One region of the Fusibacter sp. genome, then DNA from elsewhere that is predicted to be linked to it. Evidence: riboswitches for the same ligand, from Rfam matches in the RefSeq annotation. Region 1 holds a riboswitch; the other holds the start of a gene.

Region 1 (4,221 bases):
CCAAGCTCTTTTCTAGATGCCTCGATTTGATTGGATTCAATCAGTTTCTTAACTTTTATAGCTTCATCCTTTAAGCACTTGCATGCCAAGCATGTATATAATAAATAGATGTTCAATATTTTTAAAAAGTAAGGATGGCTAATCATAGCTGTGATCGTATACAACATTACAACAATTGTTACTGTTAAAAATGCTAATACAAAACCACCAACATAGAGGTTTCCGAAAAAACGTCTTATCATCTTTTCGAGATTACTGATTAACCATCCTATAAACCTAACTGGATGCGGCCAATTAGGAGGATCACCAATTAACCAGTCCAAAAGGACTGCAATACCTATATCAACTAACAATCTAATTGCCTCGATTCTTCTAAGAATGCTTTAATAAGCTTCATGTCCATATATTGTTTAACGTGCTCTGCCAAACGATCATATTCCTGATCTTTTAGCTTCTCAAAGGACTCTTCTGAGCTTACTTCAATAATCCCCTTTTGACTTCTAATTTTGTTTAGAATAGCACTTCTAAATTCATCATTGTCAAAGATGCCATGGAAATAAGTGCCCATAACACGTCCTGTTTCATCGATAGCACCGTCATATTCGCCCTTGCTGTTGATTGCAAAGGGAACGACATCACTGCCACATGCAATTGTTTCTCCCATGTGGATTTCATAACCTTTTATGATCATGTCTTTTGTATTGAGATTCAAGTAATCATTTTGAATGGTTGCTTCACTTTGTACAGTTGTCTTTTCAGTTGCCATAACAGTTTCAACATTTAAAAGACCGAGGCCATTGATTAAGTCATCAATAGATTCAACACTGTCAGGATCAGAAATGCTGTTTCCTAAAATCTGATAGCCGCCACAAATGCCAAAGATAGGTTTTTCAGCTTTATAAAAACGATAAATGGCCTGATTGATTTTATGTTTAATGATAAATTGCATATCAAAAATTGTATTTTTGCTGCCTGGGATGATGAGTAAGTCACACTCATCAATCTCAGCTTCGGTCGTTACATATTCAAGACTGACATCAGATTCCATATCAAATACTGTAAAATCACTGAAGTTCGACATATATGGCAACCTTACCACACCTACTTTGATGGGTTTGTCAGATTTCATAAAAAGACGTTCGGACACACTGTCCTCGTCATCTATTTTTAGATTTTCTATAAATGGGATAATCCCAACACAAGGGATTCCTATTTTTTCTTCAATCATTTTTACACCTGGCACTAATAAAGATACATCACCTCTAAATTTATTGATGACAAATCCCTTAATACGTTTACGCTCTTCTTCAGATAAGAGCATATAAGTGCCATATATGGAAGCAAAGACGCCTCCTTTATCGACATCTCCGATTAAGAGAACATCTGTATCAACAATTTCAGCAAGTCCCATATTTACAATATCACGACTTCTGAGGTTTATTTCTGCCGGAGAGCCAGCTCCTTCAATTACAATGACATCATAATTTTGATTTAAGTGATTGAAAGCCTTTCTAATATGAGGAATTAAAAAATCCTTCTGAGAAAAATACTCACTAGCTTTCATATTTTGATAAACCTGACCATTTAAGATAATTTGAGATCCCACATAGCTTGTCGGTTTCAAAAGGATAGGATTCATTGAAACATCCGGCTCAATTCTAGCCGCCTCAGCTTGAACAACCTGTGCTCTACCCATTTCCTTTCCGTCTTTCGTAATAAATGAGTTTAGTGCCATGTTCTGTGATTTAAAAGGTGCTACACGATAGCCTTCATCATTTAATATTCTACACATAGCAGCCACTATTAAACTTTTTCCAACTGTTGATCCTGTTCCCTGAAACATTATTTTCTTAGCCATGATTAACCCTCACTTTATATCCATTATACGCAAAATGCGCTATTGATCCATTTTATAACAACATTTGTGCCATCCGCGATGTCCCAAAACAATTTTCGCTGACGCTGTTTGAGGCTGAACATTCCTCTTCACAGCTTTTGGCTCAAATTTTGTTGTTTGCATAAAAAAACACACGTGAAAGACGTGTGTTGAATGCAAACTCAATTCAAATCACCCGACTTCCCTCCGAAGTAGATTATTTCGAAATTAAGGCAGGTTTCCTGGCTCATAGATCACTTTACTTTCCATCCTTCCCGATTTCTCAGTGGATAACTTGGATTTCATCACTATATACAGTAGCGGGGGCTGCAGAGGATTTTAACCTCTTTCCCTCTTAGCTTAATAAGAGAAGCACCTTAATTTAATATTCAATTTTCTATTACATTATACTGTTGCACACATGCATTGTCAAGTTAGGATTACTTTTGCAAGTGATCTAGGACATCTCTTGCATGTCCTTTCGCCTTTATGCCCCTAAACTCCATAATACAAAGAAGGCCCTCTCTAAAGACAAATGTTGAACGTTCCGTTCCTAAAACATGCTTTCCATATAGTTTCTTTTCCTTAATGACATCGAAGCTATGATGTAGTATCTTTTCTTCATCTGATATTAAATCAAATGGCAACGCAAATTTTTCTTTGAATTTCTCATGTGATTTTAAGCTGTCTTTACTGATACCATACACTTCATAACCAAGCGCCTTAAACTCATCGTATAAATCTGCGAAATCCTGTGCCTCTAAGGAACAACCGGATGTATTATCTTTTGGATAAAAATACAATATAAAGTTCTGCGATGAAAGGACACTTTTGTCAATTTGACGATCACCTGTCATTTTTAAAGAAAATTCACCTTTCAAATAGCTCATAACTGTGCCTCCTAATAATAAAAAATAATTTCATTCATATGTAAAAATAATATACCCCAAATGCTTAGAAACTTTACAAAATTCAGAAAGAATCACATAATTACAATACTATTCAAACAATTCAGAAACATTTGATTGTTCAGAAATAAAAACATGAATTATATTTAACATTTGCCTTGTATACAATATTTTATTGTGCTATAATCCTTATTAATATCATTTTCGGCGAACAATTGTCCGTCTATAAAATACAGGGAGGATAATATGGATAAAGGAAAATTTCTACTCATACACATCGACGTTTTACCAGAGGTATTTATTAAAGTCGTTGAAGCTAAAACCTTACTAAAAGAAGGAAAAGCTACTTCAGTTTCTGATGCAGTTAAGAAAGTCGGCATCAGCAGAAGTACATTTTATAAGTATAATGATTTTGTTTTCGCACTTGGTGATGGTGTCATCGGAAAAAAAGCAACTGTTTCAATGAACCTAGACCACCATTCGGGAATCTTATCAAAAGTTCTAGAATGTATCGCTGAAAACAACGGTAATATAATGACAATTAGTCAAAGTAGCCCAATTGATCAAATGGCAAATGTCACAATTACGATTGACATATCCGAAATGACCAACTCGTTTACAACATTATCCAATGATCTTAAAAATATCGAAGGCGTTCATAAATTTTCACTACTTGGCATTGAATAAGTTTAACTGGGAGGTTTAATATGAAAATTGCATTATTAGGATACGGAACAGTAGGTTCTGGTGTCTATGAATTAATAAAGAGGAATAATGAAAGCATACAAGAGAACTTTTCAAAAAATGTACGGGTTGAAAAAGTTCTTGTTAAAAACTTAGATAAATACAAAACACATGAAGCATATGATATCTTTACTAACAGTTTTAATGAGCTCATAAAAGATGAGTACGATATTGTCATCGAAACAATCGGCGGCATCTATCCTACCTATGATTATTTGGAATACTTCCTTAAAAAAGGCGTCCCGGTAATCACTGCAAACAAAGACCTCATCGCCGAGAAAGGTAACGACTTACTTGAAATTGCAAAGCTTAATAATACCATCTTAAGTTTTGAAGCAAGTGTAGGTGGTGGTATACCAATATTAAAACCACTCCAAGAGTGCCTTGCAGGCAATACCATTAAAAATATCAGTGCTGTCATAAATGGTACAACAAATTATATTCTAACCAAAATGTTCGATGATGGTATATCATATGATTCTGCTCTTGAACTCGCACAGGAAATGGGCTTTGCAGAGTCAGACCCTACCTCAGATGTTGAAGGCTATGATGCCATGAGAAAATTAGTCATTCTCTCTTCTATCGGCTATAAAAAGCACATCAAATGGACGGATTTACCAATTGAAGGAATCTCAAATATTTTAAAATCAGATATTGACTATGCAAAAAGCGAAAATTACAGGATGAAGTTAA
Region 2 (4,221 bases), on a different contig from region 1:
ACCGATTCATTCAGCGACAGATAATGGGGATGGTAATAATCAGCGTTTATATGATCTAAATAAAGCCACGGATCAATAAGTGCTGCACATGTTAAAGCGCCTGTCTTGATGGACGGATCAATTCCTTTTAGGGTAAGGAGGGCCTTATGGTCGAAAGAGGAAAAAATAAGTTGGTCTCTCTTCAGATATTCTAAGCATAAATTTAAGGTCTTTTTTTCGATATCCTTGTAGAATTGACTACCCGCTTTAAATTCAACATTAAGAATGCGTGGTTCAGCTTGTGGCTGATTTTTTTCGTATTCTAGGAAGAGTGCTAAAACTTCTTCAAGGCGTGGTATTTTTTCGACAATCCCGAAAAGATGAATTGGCATGTCTTTTAAGGTTTCATATGTAAAATCGAATATATGACCACTTTGTCCAGTAATGCGTTCAAGTTCAAAATCATGAAAGACGACGATTTCCCCGTCTTTTGAATAATGGACATCCAGCTCAAGTCCATGTGCGCCTATTTCCAGTGCTTTTTGAAAGGCAGTTAAGGTATTTTCAGGATACCTGCTTCGAAATCCCCGATGTGCAATAATTTTAGTTTTCACGATTCACCTCATTTCATTAAAACGCTTTTCTTATCTTTTCATCTAATTGCTATTTGCAAGTTGAAGATTCTTGCTCAAAGCTGGATGAAAACTAATGATCTATAACAACATTTGAGCCATTTTCGATGTCTCAAACCAATTTTCGCTGACGCTGTTTGAGGTTGAAGACTCCTCATCACAGCTTTTGGCTCAAATTTTGTTGTATACAATCATTTAACGCCAAAACTTTGTTTTGTCGTTACCGTTCTCATTTAACCGCTTATCGCAAGTTGAAGATTCTTGCTCAAAGCTGGATGAAAACTAATGATCTATACAATAAAAAAACAGTGAGATAAGATCTCACTGTTTTATTCTATATTATAGTAGATAAATCCTTTATTTACGTATATTTTTACAATACGTCAAATTCAGCCTCTTCAAAAGTTATCATTTCTCTGTTCATATAACATGCCGCTTCGACAATATTAAAGGCAAGCAAAGCGCCGCTACCTTCACCAAGTCTCATGTTCATATCTAAAAATGGGTCCAATTTCAAGTAGTCGGTGGCGATTTTAGCACCTTTTTCAAGTGAATAATGAGATGGAATGAGGTAATCTCTGACATGTGGGTTGAGCTTGCAGGCCACAATTGCAGAAACAGTTGAGATGAACCCATCGATGATAATTGGCACCTTTTTATAAGCACCACCGATCATTGTCCCAGCCATGCCGGCAATATCAAGTCCTCCAACCTTTGAGAGCACATCTAAAACATCCTCAGGATTGGGTTGATTGACTGTGATTGATCGCTTTATTACATCTGCCTTGTGGGCGAGTTTTTCAAGTGGGAAGTTGGCACCAATACCTGTGATCTCTTTGGGATCAATACCAGTGAAAACTGAGAGAAGGGCAGTTGTGGTTGAGGTATTACCAATCCCCATTTCACCTGTAGCAAGGATCTTAGCACCGTCTTCAACCGCTTTAATGGCGATTTCAATACCGACCTCCAATGCCTTAATGGCTTGATCTCGCGACATGGCAGGACCTTTAGTCATGTTGTGAGTGCCGTACATGACCTTTTTATTGATCACATATTCGTCTTCAATATCTCTCATGACACCGACATCAACCGCATATATTTTTGCATCCATCTGCTTGGCCAGTGCACCTGCACCAGTTAAGCCACGGGGGATGTTGAGGGTCTGAATATAGGTAACTTCTTGTGGGGCAGAGGCAACATCCTCTACGCAAACGCCGTTGTCGGCACACATGACAATAAGGGCTTTTTTATCCGTCATAGGATAGGCTTGACTTGTAATACCAGATACCTGTACAACAAGATCCTCTAATTTCCCCAGAGAGCCTTGTGGTTTGTTGAGATAATCCACACGATTTCTAACGGTTTTCATCATATCGCGATCAATCTCTGTAATTTTTGACAATACATCATTTAACATGAATATCCTCCTTCAATGTTTGGGAGAAATGGGTTTCCTGCATTTTGCATAAAAAAAAGTCCATTACCCCTAGGGTAATGAACTTTACCTTCATTCATTGCATTGCTTGATCGGCAGGTCTCCTGGCTCGGTATCATAGCACACCTTGCGCCTTCCCGAGTAAAACTCAGTGGCAAATGCAAGTTGCTCCACCTTACAGTGATGGGTTCGCTTAGGACTCTCACCTAATTCCCTATTCTCCAATTACTTGGCACCGTACATGTTATAAATTTTCTTGTTTACATGATTCAGTTTAAAGGATTTGGTGGTAATCGTCAAGTCTTTAAATCACAATTCTGATCTCAAATGATGAATTTGCTCATTTCGGTTGAAAGGACTTGGATATCCGAATTAAGCGCATTGACAGCTTCGCTAATTTCCATGACGCGTGATAGCTGTTCTTCAGTAGAGGCGTTAATTTCCTCGGTTGAAGCTGCTGATTCTTCGCTCAATGCAGCCATAGATTCAAGCGATTCTATGAGTTCAGATTTTAAGACGTCAATCTTAGACGTTTCATCAATAAAATCATTAATGATTTCATCCACATGGAAGACGCTCTTTTCGATGCCGTCAAATACAGCCACAGTTTCAGACAGATTTTGTTTAGCACTGTCGACAGATTGCTTGGTTTCTGTAACTGTGAGGTTTGTCCGATCAACGACAGTAATAATGTTGTTGATGATGCTGCTAATTTCTTCTGCTGATTGAGAAGACTGTTCAGCGAGCTTTCTGATCTCATCTGCTACCACAGCAAAGCCTCTTCCCGCATCACCAGCTCTTGCTGCTTCTATGGAGGCATTTAAAGCAAGCAGGTTGGTTTGATCTGAAATGCCCTTAATGGCACTGACAATGTTTTCGATTGCTTGTGAGCTTTGACTTAACAAATCAACATTATTGGCAACTTCACCAGTATTGCTGACGGTGAGTTGGAAGACATTTTGAAGATCTGTGATTTTCCCTTTTCCAACTTTATTTGTTGAGACCATTTCATCTGAAACAGATTTTGCCGTTTTCAATTTTGTATAGATGTTATTAATACTTGTACCAAGCTGTTGTGAAGCACTTAGGCGTTCGCTTACGTTTGAGGCCATTTCTGTTGAGCCATGTGCAATTTCTTCAACTGCGCGGGTTACTTCATGACTGGCACTGTTTAAACCCTCTATGTTTTGTTGTATGGTCACTGAAGAATTTACAACCTGTTTTAAACTTGAGGTGGTTTGAGCGATTAAATGTTTCACATTGGCAACCATTTTACCAAAGTCAACGGCAAGTGCACCGATCTCGTCTTTAGAGGTATAATCCAAAGAGACATCAAAGTTCCCCTTGCCCACTTCACCCATTGCATATTGAATTTTATTGATTGGCTTGGTCACCATAAAACCTATTGCAAATTGAATGATAATGGTCAATATGATGATGGATAAGAGTACAATCGCTACGTTATTGATCATATTACGTCTAAAAATTGCATCTGTTATATCCTTAGGAAAAGTAACGACAAGTGAATAGCCATTATCTTTTTCTTTGTAAATATAAAAGGATTTGTCATTGATTGTTTTGGATTCAATTGAGGCACTGGAAGCCAAAAAGTCTGAAAGCCAAGGAAGGCTACTTGCCTCTGTCCCTAAAAGTGCTGGGTCATTATTAGCGAGGATCATGCCCTGTTCATCTACGATTGTCGCAAATCCATAACCGCCTATGACAAGGGTTTCAATTCTTTTTTGGATGTCTAGATTACTGAGCAGTTCTTGAACGGCTTTTGGTTCAATACCGATTTGAACGATACCAGGAGCATCAATTCTTGAAACGCCGATGTATTGAAAGAGCACATTATCCGTTCCTCTTGGTGAAGGCTCTTGTGCGAGGGCACCATTTTTTTGATTAATAAGTGCAATAAAGGGAAGCGTTTGATCTGACGTATTGAAATCAAAGCCATAAAAACCTTCAATATTACCATGTTGCAGAACGCCATCTTTATCTATAACGTGGATTTCTGAGATTTCGAGCAAATTAGCAAGCTCAATCATTCGATTTGTCTCAAGCCATGTTGGGTCATCTGAAATAAGCTGAGCCACAGCACGCGTAATGGCAATGTTTTTTTCATTTAATGCACTTTTGGTAATGTTCACGACCTCATCGGCAGAAACCAGTTCA

Evidence for each region. A riboswitch is a leader RNA that binds a small molecule or an ion and turns the genes downstream of it on or off. The one in region 1 is predicted to bind cobalamin.
Region 2: another riboswitch for cobalamin. It lies ahead of cobT (nicotinate-nucleotide--dimethylbenzimidazole phosphoribosyltransferase); the one in region 1 lies ahead of AC220I_RS05035 (cobyric acid synthase).

What each region holds. Positions count from the first base shown of each region.
Region 1 covers NZ_JBVBZF010000012.1:6,316-10,536, reverse strand. The annotation lists gene cbiB (adenosylcobinamide-phosphate synthase CbiB) at 1-353, opposite strand, end outside; gene AC220I_RS05035 (cobyric acid synthase) at 347-1,858, opposite strand; cobalamin riboswitch at 2,092-2,271, opposite strand; gene AC220I_RS05030 (peroxiredoxin) at 2,317-2,766, opposite strand; gene AC220I_RS05025 (ACT domain-containing protein) at 3,031-3,471, shown strand; gene AC220I_RS05020 (homoserine dehydrogenase) at 3,492-4,221, shown strand, end outside.
Region 2 covers NZ_JBVBZF010000017.1:12,235-16,455, reverse strand. The annotation lists gene AC220I_RS05655 (glycerophosphodiester phosphodiesterase) at 1-593, opposite strand, end outside; gene cobT (nicotinate-nucleotide--dimethylbenzimidazole phosphoribosyltransferase) at 985-2,028, opposite strand; cobalamin riboswitch at 2,124-2,301, opposite strand; gene AC220I_RS05645 (methyl-accepting chemotaxis protein) at 2,370-4,221, opposite strand, start outside.